Regions from separate parts of the Frankia sp. R43 genome, predicted to be linked through region 2. Evidence: riboswitches for the same ligand, from Rfam matches in the RefSeq annotation. Region 2 holds a riboswitch; the other holds the start of a gene.
The links. A riboswitch is a leader RNA that binds a small molecule or an ion and turns the genes downstream of it on or off. The one in region 2 is predicted to bind cobalamin.

Region 1: it holds a riboswitch for cobalamin, as region 2 does, so the genes downstream of both, cobM (precorrin-4 C(11)-methyltransferase) here and metE (5-methyltetrahydropteroyltriglutamate--homocysteine S-methyltransferase) in region 2, are expected to answer to the same signal.

What each region holds. Positions count from the first base shown of each region.
Region 1 is NZ_LFCW01000004.1:729,730-737,243, forward strand. Features, by position in the region: gene ACG83_RS20345 (precorrin-6A/cobalt-precorrin-6A reductase) at 1-840, opposite strand, end outside; gene cobM (precorrin-4 C(11)-methyltransferase) at 828-1,580, opposite strand; adenosylcobalamin (AdoCbl) riboswitch at 1,688-1,840, opposite strand; gene ACG83_RS20355 (STAS domain-containing protein) at 1,906-2,241, opposite strand; gene ACG83_RS20360 (class I SAM-dependent methyltransferase) at 2,510-3,352, opposite strand; gene ACG83_RS20365 (TIGR03618 family F420-dependent PPOX class oxidoreductase) at 3,556-3,993, opposite strand; gene ACG83_RS20370 (class I SAM-dependent methyltransferase) at 4,153-4,974, opposite strand; gene ACG83_RS20375 (alpha/beta hydrolase) at 4,982-5,977, opposite strand; gene ACG83_RS20380 (TetR/AcrR family transcriptional regulator) at 6,053-6,616, shown strand; gene ACG83_RS20385 (SDR family oxidoreductase) at 6,718-7,491, opposite strand.
Region 2 is NZ_LFCW01000002.1:244,014-251,527, reverse strand. Features, by position in the region: gene ACG83_RS08655 (TIGR03960 family B12-binding radical SAM protein) at 1-910, opposite strand, end outside; gene ACG83_RS08650 (CbtB-domain containing protein) at 1,332-1,544, shown strand; gene ACG83_RS08645 (CbtA family protein) at 1,559-2,452, shown strand; gene metE (5-methyltetrahydropteroyltriglutamate--homocysteine S-methyltransferase) at 2,556-4,916, opposite strand; cobalamin riboswitch at 5,166-5,379, opposite strand; cobalamin riboswitch at 5,632-5,843, shown strand; gene metE (5-methyltetrahydropteroyltriglutamate--homocysteine S-methyltransferase) at 6,009-7,514, shown strand, end outside.

The sequences.
Region 1 (7,514 bases), on a different contig from region 2:
GGCGTCCGGCCAGGTCCGTGGCGCCGGGCCCGCGGCCGCCGGGCGGTCGACCATGACGACCGGCACGCCGACCGTGCGGGCCGCGTCCAGCTTGGCGACGGTCAGCGTGCCGCCGCTGTCCTTCGTGACCAGCACCCGGATGTCGTGCTCGCGCAGCAGTCGGGTCTCTCCTTCGACGGTGTAGGGACCGCGGTCGAGCAGCACGGTGTGCCGCGATGGCAGCGTGTCCGTCGGCGGGTCCACGGCCCTGATCAGATAGTGCCGGTCCGGGTCCGCGGCGAACGGCGCGAGCTCGCGGCGACCGGTGGTGACGAACACGGCGCCGCCCGGCGGGCAGAGCTCCCGGGCCCGGTCGGCGGCCGCCGCCAGGTCGCCGACGCGACGCCAGTCGTCACCGGGCCTGGCCTGCCAGCCGGGCCGTGCCAGCCGGAGCAGCGGCACCGCGGAACCGGCGCCGCCCGCCCACGCGCCGCCTGAATGCGCACCACCTGAATGCGCACCGCTCGAATGCGCACCGCTCGAATGCGTGCTGCCCGCGTGCGTGCCGCCCGCCTCGTCCGATGCGGGCGAGGGGGCCGCGCAGGCGGCGACGGCGTGCGCGGACATCCTCGCCGCGAACGGATGCGTGGCGTCGACGACGACGTCGATCGCCCGGTCCCGCAGGAAAACGCGCAGGCCGCCGACTCCACCGAAGCCGCCGATCACGGTCTCGCCGGCGGGCAGCGCCGGATCGCGCACCCGCCCCGCGAGCGACGAGACGACGTCCATGCCCTGCTCGGCGACGAGCGCGGCGGCGAGGTCACGTGCCTCCCGGGTGCCACCGAGGATCAGGATACGCACGCACGGTCCCGTTCCGCCGAGTACAGGTGGCTGTCACGGAAGCCCGTCGCGGCGAGCGCGTCGCCGACGACGATGACCGCCGCCCGGCCGATCCCGGCGGCGCGCACGGCGGCGGCGATGGTGTCGAGCCGGCCGCGCAGCACGACCTGGTCCGGGCGTGAGGCCCAGGCAACCACCGCTACCGGGGTGGCGGCGCCGTAGACCGGCAGCAGCTCCTCGACGACCGCCTCGATCCGCTGGATGGACAGGTGGATGACCATCGTCGCCCGGGCGGCGCCCAAGGCCGCGAGCGTCTCCGCGGCCGGCATCGCGGAGGCGTTCTCGCTGGTCCGGGTCAGGACGACGCTCTGCGCCACGCCCGGCACGGTCAGCTCTCGGCCCAGCTCCGCTGCCGCCGCCGCGTACGCGGGCACCCCGGGGCACACGTCGTAACGGACGCCCGCCGCCTCCAGCCGGCGCATCTGCTCGGCGACGGCGCTGAACACCGACGGGTCACCGCTGCAGAGCCGGGCGACGTCCTGGCCGGCGGTGTCGGCCTCGACGAGATGACCGACGATCTCGTCGAGGGTCAGTGGAGCGGTGTCGACGATCCGGGCGCCCGGCGGGCAGTGCGCCAGCACGGCCGGGTCGACCAGGCTGCCCGCGTAGAGGCAGACCGGGGAGGCCGCGATCAGGTCCCGGCCGCGCAGGGTGAGCAGGTCCGCGGCACCGGGGCCGGCGCCGATGAAATGAACGGTGATCGCGTCGCTCCCTAGAAAGGCTTGGAGGACCGTGCCACGGCCAGCCGGAAAGTCATCACGGCGTGCTCAGGGACGGGAGAAGTGAAGTCGCGCAACGGTGGTCACCGGAGCCTCCTTCGGGGATTGTGCGTCCCCGCGGACGGATGGGCATCATGACGGCGAAGTATCTGACTCACCCGCGGCGTTTCGCGGGCTCACAGTGGCGCAACCGTGCCGGACTTCCACCGGCTTCCTTACGCCGTCACGAGGCCCCACCGTAGGTCCGTACCGGATCGGGCGTCAACACCCGCTCCGGCGGCCGACGTCTCCCCCGCCCGGGCCGGGCTCAGAAGCTGCCGACGGCCTCCTTCTCGTCGTCGTAGACCTCGAAGATGGTGATCAGCTGGGTGATGTGGAGCAGGTCCTGGAACTTGGGAGGTGGCTTCAGCAGCTTGAGGTGGCCGCCGCGATGCTGCGTGGCCGTGTAGGAGCTGACGAGCTCGCCGATGCCGCTGCTGTCGACGGTGGTGACGCTGGCGCAGTTCAGCAGCAGATTGCGGGTGCCGTTCTCCATCTCCTCACGGACGGCCCAGCGGAGCTGCTCCGCTCCCATCCCTAGGACGATCTTCCCGCCCAGGTCGAGGATGGTGACACCGTTCTGCTCGCGACGGTCGATCTTCATGAGAATCAGGTGCTCCTTCCGGAAGGTGTTTCACCAGGACGGCTGCCGCGGAAAGCGCAGCACCCTGCGCCCCATGCCCACCCCGCCCCAGCGCCCAACCCGGAGAATTCGTCCGGGCACACAGGGCAATAGTCCCCTGAGTCAACCTGACACAAACACAGCCAGTTACCATCCGTAACAGCAACGCTTCGGGTTTGCGGCCTTCACCGACCCACCTTCGCGGCGTGGCCCCCGGAACGAACCGGGGCCGGTCACCCGACCGGAGTTGTCAGCCAGCCGGGTTCGTCGCGGTGACCAGCCAGGTCGCGGCGGGAAAACGGACGGCTCCCCGCACGAGATGCCGACGCAGCTCCGCCCGCACCTCGTCGAGCAGCGCCGACCAGCCCTGCGGGCCCAGGGCCGGCTGCAACTGCTGCCGGGCCGACCGGCCGGTGGAGGTGCTCAGGATGGTCGCCAGCCGTTCCTCGACCCCGTCGGTGCCATCGGCCCCGTAGTCGCATTCGAAGTCGAGCGCGTTGATAACGATGCCGGACCAGCCCGCCGCACCCAGGACGCCCGCCAGCCGGTCGGCGTCGGCGAACGCGGTCGGGCCAGGCTCGCCAGGCGCCGGGTCCGCCGGTGGCGGGACCAGCCGCCCGGCGAGCACGCTGGAGCCGAGCGAGAACATCGGGTTCTCCTCCCGGCCGCGCCAGCAGGCGAAGACCAGCCGGCCCTGCGGGGCCACAACCCGGCGGATGTTCGCGAACGCCGCCGTCGGGTCCTCGAAGAACATCACCCCGAAGCGGGAGACGACCAGGTCGAACGGCGGGCCGGGCGCTTCCCCGCCCAGGTCGAGAACCTGCGCGTCCCCCACCACGACGGTGGCCACGGGAACCCTGCGCCGCGCCGCCTCGGCCATGCCCGGCGAGATGTCGACCCCGACCACGCTCGCTCCCGCGCCGGCCCCGGCCGCGAGCAACGTGCCGGAGCCGCAGCCGACGTCCAGCAGCCGCTGCCCGGGCCGGACTGCCGCCGCACGGCTGATCGCCGCGGTCACCGGCGCGAACAGGGCGTCGAAGAGCGCCTCGTTCGCGACCCAGCCGGAGGCGTTGTCGCCCCAGGTCAGCCGCATCTGCTCGTTCAGCACACCCTCGACGGTAGCGTGGGCTGTAGCCAGAGCCCGATCAAGAGAGGCAAACGGGGGCGAAGGGTTTCCTGGCGACCCGCAAGAAAGAAGGATTCTGGTCGTCGGAACGACCGAAATCGTTCACTCTTGCGACTCACCAAACCCTCCAACGACCAAAAATCCATCGAACTACCGGGGCAGACACACCACTAGTTGCTGTAGACCCGCCGGGGCACCAGGAAAACGGCGGTTCTCCGTTGCTCGGCCATCACCCGGTCATACGTGGCCCAGTCGTCGTGCGTGCCGCCCGCGGCGACGAAGACCTCCCGCAGCAGCAACCGGAGCCGCTCGGCGTCGATGTCGGGATGCGGGTCGTCCGGGCCGATGAGCTGCGCCTCGCCCTCGGCGGACACCCATCGCCACCCCGACCTGACCGTGACGGTCAGCGCGGGCCTGGCACGCAGGTTCGCGAGCTTGACCCGGCCGTAGGTGACGAAACCGACGACAGGGGTGGTGCTCAGCGGATGCCGCAGGACGCCGACGTTGACCACGGACGACTGAATGCTCTGGTCGGCCCGCGACGTCGAGACGACCGCCAGCCCTTTCTCCTCCCGGCCCAGCTCCGCCAGGTCGTCCATCGTCGCCACAGCCATGCCTCCCCGTCTGTCGGCGCGTCCACTCGCCCGCCCAGCATCGTTTCACGGCTCCGGGCGGCGGACCGACGGCGAGCGCCACGGCCCGCAGCACCTGTACCGGGTCAGGCCGCCCCGCCGGCGCCACCCGGCTCGCCGCGCAGCTGCCCGCGGTCACCCGGCGAAGGTCAACAGGGTGGCTGACGGGCGCAGATCACGCGGGCCGGGCAGGGCCGCGATCCTCCGGAGCGTTCGCGACCGCCATGCCCTGCGGCCGGGCGGTGGCTGCAGGTCCTCGGCGGTGGCCACGCCGGGGATCTGCGCGGGCAGGCGAGCGGCCGCGGAGACCGTGAGGCCGAAGGGCATGGGCGGCGCGGTGTAGCGGTCCGACATGCGGTAGCCCTTCATCGTCCGCCTGCTGAACGCGGGGGGTATCGAGTCGAAGAACAGCTGCCCGGCGGGGAACCGCGCGGCACACTCGGTGATCAGGGACATCACCTGGTCTCGTTCCAGGTACATGAACAGGCCCTCGGCGGAGATGAACACCCCACGTGCCGGATCGGGGACGTCCATCCAGCTGTGGTCCAGCGCCGAGACCGGGATCGCGGTCATGCGTGGCTCCGGCGGCAGCAGGCGCCGGCGCAGGTCGATCACCGGTGGCAGGTCCACGGTCAGCCAGTCGACGCCGGGCCGCCCCAGGCGCCAGTAGGTGGTCTGCAGGCCCTCGCCGAGGGCGACCACAGTCGCCTCGGGGTGCCGGTCCAGGTACGCGCGGATGGCGAGGTCCAGGGCGAGGGCGCGCAGTGGATGGCTCTGGCTGGGCCTGCCGAAGCGTTCGAAGTCGTAGTCGATCCTGCGGTAGAGACGCTCCGCCAGCGGGTCGTCGAACGACGAGCCCGGGTGGATCGACTCCTCGGCCCGGTTGCGCAGCGTCCACAGGCAGGTGGCCGCCACCCCGTCCAGGGCCGTGCCGTCGATCTTCTCTTCTGTCGTCACGGCGGGATCAACGCGTTTCGTGATCAGGCGCCGAAGCATCGGCGGCTCGCGGCGGGCCGGCGAACGAGGCACGGAGGAACTCGAGGATCTCCGCCCGCGCCGCCTCGGCCTGCGGCGCCAGACCCGGGATGCTGAGGAACGCGTGCCCCGCTCCGGCGTACTCGGCCAGCCGTGTCGGCGTCCCGGCCGCCTGCAGCCGTTCGGCGTAGCGGCGGCCGTGGTCGGCCAGCGGGTCGTGGGTCGGCACCACCACGAGCGCCGGGGCCAGCCCGCTCAGACTGTCGGCGTGCAGCGGCGAAAGCTCGCGAGGGTCGGTTCCCGGTGGAACGGCGAGCCGCTGGAACAGCCGCAGCACCGGCACGGCGAGGGTCGGGGTGTCGGCGTGCTCGGTGACCGAGGCGTGGTCGAGCATCGTCCCGGTCACGTCGACAGCGGGGTTGACCAGCACCTGTGCCGTGAGCCGCAGGCCGGACTCGCGGGCGCGGATCGCGGCCAGCGCACTGATCAGCGCGCCGCAGCTCTCGCCGAACACAGCCGTTCGCGCCGGGGCGATGCCCCACGGCCCGGGGTCGCGCACCACCTGCCGGAGCACGTCCCAGCCATCCGCGACGGCCGCCGACAGCGGAGTTCGGTGGTCGAGGAGGCGGTGCTCGACGGAGACCACGACCGCCGGCAGCTGGGCGGCGAGGTGGCTGTTGACCCAGTCGCTCTGCACGGCGGTGCCCACGAACCCACCGCCGTGCACGTGGAGCACGAACGGCAGCTCGGCGCCTTCGCCGGAGTCCGCCGCCGGCCGGTGGACGCGGACCGGGAGTTCGCGGCCGGGCAGCGTCACCTCCTGCCAGTCGATCACAGCGCCGGGGTCCGGGTCCCCCGTGACCGGCCGTATCGCGCTGGACGCCCGAAAGCGGTTCTCCGCGTCGCGGTAGGCGACCAGCTCCTCGTCCGTCATCGTCAACCAGTCCGGCTCCGGCGGACGCTCCGTAAGCACAACCTCACTCATACCTTCTCCTCGTCAACCGAGTTTCGCGACCCAAGGTATCGAAACCTACGGTAGCGAAAAAGGTATCGTGTGGCCATGGCATCGGCCGGATCCGCCAGACCACCCGGCCGCCCGCGCGCCGGCGTCCACGCCACGGTGTTCACCGCCACGCTGAGCACCGTCCACGAGCTCGGCTACGCACGCGCGACCGTGGAGCGCATCGCCGCGGCGGCCGGCATCGCCAAGACGACGATCTATCGGCGCTGGCCGTCCAAGGGTGAGCTGATCGTGGACTGCCTGCTGGACGCGTTCGGCCCGGTGCCGCTGGAGGGGGCCAACCGAGCCGAGATCATGTCCTCGGCCATCCACTGGATCGCGGCGAAGATCGGCGAGCCCGGGGTGGGCGACGCGTTCGCCGGCGTCTTCAGCGATGCCGTCAGCGACCCGTCTCTGCGCGAGATCCTGTCGACGCGGCTGCAGGACCCGTATCGGCTCGCAATCCAGGCAGCGCTGGACGAACCGGAGAACCGGGTCCTGTTCTTCATCGACGTCGTGGTCGGAACCCTGCTGCACCGGATGGGCATGACCGGCGAGCCGATGGCCGACACCGACGTCGCCGCACTGGTCGACATGGTTCTGCCCGCGATGCGCGGAACCTGACCACACGCCTCCCGTTTGTCATCGCGTCCGCTCGCCCGCCCGGCGTCGTTTCACCGGCCTGAGCGACCGCGCCCACCGTTCGGCGCCCCGGGTTCCGGGTTTCAGAACGCCGGGCCGAGCAGGAAGCCGCCGGTCGCGTCGATGGTCTGCCCGGTGATCCACCGTGATTCCGGCGAGGCGAGGAATGCCACGACATCGGCGATGTCGGCCGGCTGCCCGATCCGGTTGAACGCCGACCACGACGCCGCCAGCTCACTCATCCGGGGATCGGAGAGGAAGAACGCGATGTCGGTCTCGACGATGCCCGGCTCGACGGAGTTGACGGTGATGTCGCGTGGCCCGAGCTCCAGTGCGAGAGTGCGCGTCAGCGCGTTGAGCGCACCCTTGGTCATCGCGTAGGCGACGAGCATCGGTGTCGCCAGCCGGGCGGCACCCGACGAGATGTTGATGACCCGGCCGCCGTCACGGAGCCGGTCGAGGCCGTGCTGGAGAATGAAGAACGGCGCCTTGGCGTTCACCGCGAAGACCTCGTCGAAGCTGGCGTCCGCGACGTCGCTCATCGAGGCGTGCAGCGCGATCCCGGCATTGTTGACGATCACATCCACCTGCGGCGAGTCGGTGAACTCCCGGACGCCCTCGTCGAAGGCCGACCACAGCGCGTGTGCGTCCCCGGCCCGCCCGAGCTCCGTCCGCAGCGTGAACGCCCGGCCGCCGGCCGCGGTGATCGCGGTCAGCGTGGCTCGGGCGGCCGCCTCGTTGCTGCCGTAGTGAACGGCGACGAGGGCGCCCTCGCGCGCCAGCCGCCCGGCGATGCTCCGGCCGATGCCCCGGCTGGCGCCGGTGACCAGCGCCGTCTTGCCGGCCAACGTACCCATGCTCAGCCACCCTTTCCTAGCGA
Region 2 (7,514 bases):
CGTCGACCATCGCCCCGACCGTCGCGATGTTGCGCTCCCGGACCGGCCGGGTGATCATACCCGCCTGGCAGAAGCGACATCCACGGGTGCAGCCGCGGAAGATCTCCACGCTCATCCGCTCGTGCACGGACTCCGCGAGCGGTACCAGCGGGGCCTTCGGATACGGCCAGGAGTCGAGATCCGTCAGCGTGTGCTTGGACGGGCGGGCCGGGATGTCGTCCCGGGTGGGCGTCACGGCGGCGATCCTGCCGTCCGGCCGATAGGTCACGTCGAAGAACGCCGGCACGTAGACCAGGCCGAGGCGGGCCAGCCGGAGCAGCAGCTCACCGCGCCCACCGGGCGAGCCCTCGGCCTTCCACACCCGGGTGACGTCGGTGATCCGCAGGACGGCCTGCTCACCGTCGCCCATGACCACAGCGTCAAGAAACTCGGCGACCGGCTCCGGGTTGAAGGCCGCATGCCCCCCTGCGACGACGATCGGCGCCGCGTCGCCACGCTGGGCGGCACGCAGTGGGATGCCGGCGAGATCCAGCGCGGTCAGCAGGTTCGTGTAGCCGAGTTCCGTGGCGAAACTGACACCCAGCACGTCGAAATCGCCTACCGCCCGATGGCCGTCGACGGTGAACTGAGGGATGCCGTGCTCACGCATGAGCGCCTCGAGGTCCGGCCAGACCGAGTACGTGCGCTCGGCCAGGACGTCCGGCTGCTCGTTGAGGATCTCGTAGAGGATCTGCACACCCTGGTTCGGAATGCCGACCTCATAGGCGTCCGGGTACATCAGGCACCAGCGGACGGCGGTGTCGTCCCACGGTCTGACGACCGAGTTTCCCTCACCACCCACGTACTGAACCGGTTTCCGGACCCGTGGGAGCAGTGGCTCCAGGAGAGGGAACAGTGACTGTCCGGACATGCCCGCGAGCCTATGGCACCGGACCCGGCGCAGCCGAACGCCGCTCTCTGGAAGCGCCGTACGACGACGCGGCATGAGCGGAAGCATCGGGGACGGCGGGTGGAGCCGGGCGGGCACGGCCACGTCACGCCGATCGAGGAGGTCGGGTCGGAGCCCGGCCACGCTCGCCATGAGATCCCCGGGGTGCCTGGCCGTCTACCAGGCCGGAGTGTCGTATTAGTCATCCGCGGCCGGCCGTTGACAGCCTTCCCGGACAGGCCAATACTTCAGTGGTTCACCCCTGGAAGCCGGCGGGAATCCGGCACGGTTGCGCCACTGTGATCGGCCCGTTCGGGAAGCGACGACGGTCGGGCCGGGAGTCAGACCCAGAGTGAACGATCCGCTGTTTCCCGGGACGCAGTTTTCCCAGAAGGGCGCCACCATGGTCACACCCGCCGCGCAGACACGGCATCGTTCCATTCCTCTGCCACTTACCGCTCGCACCCTGTGGCTGTTCGGTATCACCGCTCTCTCGCTCCTGCTCTACTACTTCATCGGTGTGGACCAGGGAGCCACCTCCGTGTTCGGGCATGACCATCACATTCATGAACTCGTCCACGACGCCCGCCATTTCATCGGCTTCCCCTGCCACTGAGGGGGTCACTGATCATGGAGCAGCGTTTCATCTACCGCGCGCTCGGCACGGGGCTTCTCGGCGGGCTGCTGGCCTTCGTTTTCGCGCGGATCTTCGCCGAGCCGTTCATCCAGAAGGCGATCGACTACGAGTCGGGCCGTGATGCCGCGCAGGAGGCTCTGGACAAGGCCGCGGGGCTGGCTGTTCCCGCCGCGGAGGCCGAGATCTTCACCCGGACGGTGCAACGCAACATCGGCATCGCCACCGGCATGGTCCTGTTCGGTGTCGCGATGGCCGGCCTGTTCGTCGTCGCCTACCTGATCGTCTCCCGCCGGTTCCCGCAGATCCGGCCCCGGGTCCTCGCCGCCCTTCTCGCCGGTGCCGGATTCGTCGCGCTCTACCTGGTTCCCTTTGTGAAGTACCCGGCCAATCCGCCCGCGATCGGCCATGAGGACACGATTGGCGCCCGCAGCGGCGTGTACGTGGCCATGGTGGCGGTGTCCCTGGTCGCCCTTGTCCTCGCGTCCGTGGCCGCTTATCGGCTGGCGCCCCGTTTCGGGGCGTGGGGGGCGGTGCTGTTGGCCGCACTGGGTTTCGTCGTGTTGACCGGCATCGCGATGGCGGCCCTGCCCGCCCTCGGTCATCTCGGGGCCAACCGAGCGGAGTACGGCAACTTCGCGACCGAGACTCCGCAGCCGCTGGAGGCACCGGACGGAACGATCGTCTATCCGGGATTCCCCGCGGATGTCCTTTTCAAGTTCCGGCTCTATTCCCTGATCGCACAGATGATTATGTGGGCGACGATCGGACTCGTGTTCGGCCAGCTCGCCGAGCGGCTCTCCGCCGCCCCGGCACCCGCCTCCCGGAAAGCGGAGGGTGCCACACCGATCGCAGAACACCAACTCGGCGACTCCGCCGCTCCGGCCTGAACCAGGCACAGGCAGCTCCCACAACGGTGTGGGCCCGGCGGTTCGCCACACCGGGCCCACACCGTTCTCACCCGCCAGGCGGTCGGGCCGTCGTCAGCGCGGATCAGCCCTGCCCGGAGGTCCTCGGCAGCGTTCCGCGGATCCGGCGGGTCGCGGCGACCATGTTGCGCAGGGCGATCTCGATCTCGCCTTCGTCCCGGGTCGTCGTTCCCCATCCGGGGCTCACCCACAGCAGGGCGGGCTCGATCGCCGCCAGCCGCAGGCGCAACGCCTCCTCGATCTCCTGGACGGTCGGTGCCCGGGGCACCCGCCTGTCGCCCACCCCGGCATCGAGCGCCCGGCGGTATCCCGACCGCCGGAGGTCCGCGACCAGGTCGGTCCACGCGCCGGCGCCAGCCGCCTCGACGCAGGCGACATCGGCGTCGAGCTCCTCGATCAGGCTGACGACGTCACCGGGCTCGGAGCAGCACAGGCGCGTATGGATCTGCGTTCCGGCGTCCGCCGCGGAGGTCGCCAGCCGGAACGTTTCGGTCGTCCATCTCAGGTACTCCTTCCAGCTTCCGCGCCGCAGCGGTGTCAGCACAGGGACTCCGGGCTCGTCGATCTGAATGATCCGGATGTCGGCAACCTGCAGATCATCGATCTCGTCGCGCAGCACCAGCGCGAGCTGGCGGGCGGTGTCGGCGATCGCCTGGTCCTCGCGCACGAACGACGAGGCGAGCATCGTCACGGGCCCGGGCAGGATCGCCTTCACCGGCCTGCTCGTGCGGGCCTGTGCGTAGGAGGCCCAGCGCACCGTCATCGGCCCAGGCCGCGCCACGTCACCGAACAGGATCGGCGGTCGGACATACCGCATGCCGTCGGACTGCACCCAACCGTGGTCGGTCGTCGCGTAGCCGGTGAGCCGCTCGGCGAGAACACGGACCAGGTCGTCCGGCTCCAGCTCTCCGTGGACGAGCACATCCAGGCCGATGTCCTCCTGTAACGCGATCAGCCGGTCGATCTCGGCCGCCATCGCCTGGACGTGGATGCTCTCGCCGGCAGTGCCGCCACACCAGGAGGAACGCGGTGCTCCGATGGCGCCATCCGGTCGAAAGGATCCGGCTGTCGTGGGCAGAACCGGCAGTCCCAGCTTCCCCGCCTGGGCGGCGGCCCGCACCTCGGGCTCCGCCCGGGCGACCGTCAGCTCCCCGCTGTGGATCGACAGCACACGGGCCCGCACCGCCTCGTCGACGAGACCTTCCGGCACGGCGGCGCGGCGCGCGTCCGCGTCGGCGAGCTGCTCGGCCACTGCGGGCAGGTCCTCGCGCAGCGCCCGGCCGAGTAGCACGATCTCGTCGACCTTCTGTCGGGCGAACGCCATCCGGTCGATCAGCCGGGCGTCCAGCCCCCGTTCCAGGGTGAGGTCAAGCGGCACATGGCGCAGCGAGCAGGATGAGCTCACCACCAGGTCGCCAGCGAGCCCCAGCAGCGGGACGCAGGTCGCCAGCGCCGCCCGCAGGTCGGTGCGCCACACGTTCCGGCCGTCGACGAGACCCGCGACAATGGTGGTCGCGCCGATGCCACCGATGCCGGCGAGCGCGACGAGGTTGCCGGGGCCGGCCACGAAGTCCAGCCCGATCGCGTCGACACCCACGGAGGCCAGAACGGGCAGCGCCGCGCCGATCTCACCGAAGCAGGTGGAGACGAACAGCTTCGGCCGCGATGGCATGGCCGCGAGCGACCGGTAGGCGCGGCGCAGCCCAGCCAGTTCGGCCTCGGACAGGTCCCGGGCCAGTGCGGGTTCGTCGAGCTGCACCCACACCGCGCCCGCCTCGGCCAGCCGACCCAGCAGCTCCACGTAGGCGGCGACGAGGTCGTCGAGCAGGTCGAGCGGTGTGAAGCCGGCCAGCGCCACGGTCGAGGCTCTGGCCACCAGGAGAAAGGTCAACGGGCCGAGGAGAACCGGGCGGGTGATCAGACCGAGATCTCTTCGGGCCTCGGTGAACTCGCGCAACGGCTTACGTCCGGCCAGCCGGAACCTGGTGCCCTGGTCGAGCTCGGGCACGACATGGCGGTAGCTGGTCGTGAACCAGTTCGCCGTGCCCAGCGCCGGCAGGCCTCCGCCGCCCCGTGCCATCGTGAAGTAGATGTCCAGGTCCGCGGAACTCCGTGAGTTCACCCCGCCGGCGAGGGCGGCCTGGCGATACCGGTCGGGGACCGCGTCGAACAACACGGCGGTGTCCAGCACCTGGTCGTAGAAGGAGAACGTGTTGGACGGCACCTCGTCCAGCCCGGCGCCGGCGAGTTCCGCCCAGACGCCGGCCCGCAGCTGCGCGGCCCGGAGCTCCAGCTCCGTCGCATCGATACGGCCGGCGCAGTACGCCTCGGTCGCGGCCTTGAGCTCACCGGCCCGTCCGATGCGTGGATACCCGAGAACAGTCGTGCTGACCGCGCCGATGTCGTCGACGTCGCGAGCCGCCATGGTTCCATCCCTCGCCGAGGCGCACCCTGGCCAATGACAGCACGCGGCAGGAGCGGCGACAGCGAGGCGGCGGGCACTCGGCGGCCGGACCGGGATCGCAGGGTCGCCTGCTGACAGGCCAGGGAGGCCCACACAACCCTCGCCGTAACCCGCCGCGCGGCGGGCAGGCTCGCCCGTTCGGCCGCGGCCACAGCCCGCGACACACCGTCGGCCACCGGCCCACCCGCGAGGCCACGGACCTCCGCGCACCGGCGGCGCGCGGGCGGGGGCAGGTCTTCGGACTCGTGGGCGCCCACCGGCCGACTGACCGGCGAACCTACTGGCCACCGCTTCCCGGGCGGAGTACCCACCCAGTGCTACTGGCAGCGTTCGTTCCCACTCACCGCTGCGGGGCAGCCCCGGATTCACACCGGGTTCCCTCTTACGACGTCCTCACTGGCCAGCCGACACATCGCCGCAGGAAACCGACGAACGGACACGCTGGTTACTGCGGCACGCCCGCGTCGACCGGCACGGGAGGACGAACCCACCGCAGCCACGATCATACGGGGCGCCGTCTCACTCATACCACGGCCTCATCCGACGTCCGCGATCGTGTCCCAGGACAACGTCGTGCTCTCGGTGAGTCGCTCGCGCGGCATTGCTAGGCTCATGCACACAGCTGGTTCGACCATTGGCACCGTTCCCGCAGGGCGCGGTGCCGGTGGGAGACGTGAGAGGGAACCCGGTGTGAATCCGGGGCTGCCCCGCAGCGGTGAGTGGGAACGAACGCCGTCCGATGCCATGCCCCATCAGGGTGTGGCCTGAGAGCACTGAACCCGCACCGTCCTGGCTGGTGATGAGTCGGCTGGGGCCGGGTTTGGGAAGCGACGGCCAGTAGGAATCCCGGTCCGGATGGGCCGGTAGAGCCCGCGAGTCCGAAGACCTGCCCGCTGTGCGTGCCCGCGACCGCGGGGCGCTTGGCTGTGACCTCGTGGGCGGGTCCGCGCCGTCGGCACACCTGCTGGTCCGCGTTTTCCGGAGGCCGGCGCGGGGGTGTCGGTGCCGTGTCGGCGCCTGTCGCGAGGTGAGTGGACTCGCGAAGGAGAGCCCATGAGCACGACCAGTCCGACCAGCCTCGCGACGGTGTACGGCTATCCCCGGCAAGGAAGCAACCGGGAGCTCAAGAAGGCCACCGAGGCGTACTGGGCAGACACCAGCGACCCGGAGCGGCTGCTGGCGACGACCCGCCAGCTGCGCCGAGAGCGGGTGGAGCTACTGCGCGCCGCCGGGATCGAGGAGATCCCGAGCAACGACTTCTCCCTCTACGACCATGTGCTGGACGCCGCCGTCCTGCTCGGCGCGATCCCACCGCGGCACCGCGAGACGGTCCCGGACGTGAGCACCCCCCAGGGCCGGCTGGACCGCTACTTCGCCATGGCTCGCGGCAACGACCAGGTCGAGCCCCTGGAGATGACGAAGTGGTTCGACACCAACTACCACTACCTGGTGCCCGAACTCGGCCCGGACACCGCCTTCGCTCTGGACCCGGACAAGCCGCTGCGTGAGTTCGCCGAGGCCAGGGATGCCGGTGTGATCACCCGCCCGGTACTGGTCGGCCCGGTGACCTTCCTGCTGCTGGCGAAGCCCGCGGCGGACGCCGGCGAGGGCTTCGAGCCGCTGTCGCTGCTGGACCGGATCGTGCCGCTGTACGCCGACCTGCTCCAGCGCCTGCGCGCCGCGGGCGCGGAGTGGGTCCAGCTCGACGAGCCGGCCCTGGTCCAGGACCAGCCCGCGGTCGTCCTCGACGCGCTGCGCGGCGCGTACGCCACCCTGACCGCCGTGGTGGACCGGCCGAAGCTGCTGCTCGCCACCTACTTCGACCGGGTCGGTGACGCGCTGCCAGTGCTGCGTGACAGTGACCTCGACGGCGTCGCGCTCGACTTCGTCGGCCCGGCGGCGGCGAACCTGGCCGCCCTCACCGCGGCCGGCGGCCTCGGAGGCAAACGCCTGGTCGCCGGTGTGGTCAACGGTCACAACATCTGGGCCGCCGACCTAGCCGCCGCCCTTGACACCCTGGAGAGCCTGCGGGGCCTGGCCGGGCGGGTCGACGTCTCGGCGTCCTGCTCGCTGCTGCACGTGCCGCTCGATGTCGCTCTCGAGCGTGACCTGGACCCGGAGATCGCCGGCTGGCTCGCGTTCGCCCGGCAGAAACTCGACGAGATCGTCACCCTCACCCGCGGTCTGACCGCCGGCCGCGCGGCCGTCGCCGACGCCGTGAACGCCCGTGCCGAGCGGCTCGCCGCGCGCGCCGCGTCACCGCTGGTACGGGTCGACGCCGTGCGGCACCGGGCCGCCGCCGTCACCGACGCGGACCTGCACCGGGCCAGCCCCTACGGAAAGCGCGACCAGATCCAGTCCGAGCAGCTGAACCTGCCCCTGCTGCCCACGACCACCATCGGGTCGTTCCCGCAGACCCCGGGCCTGCGCCAGGCACGGGCCGCGCTGCGCGCCGGCACCCTGAACCCGGACAGCTACCTCGCCGCGATGCGCGACGAGATCCGGGACGTGATCGCCGAGCAGGAGGAGTTCGGCCTGGACGTCCTCGTCCACGGCGAG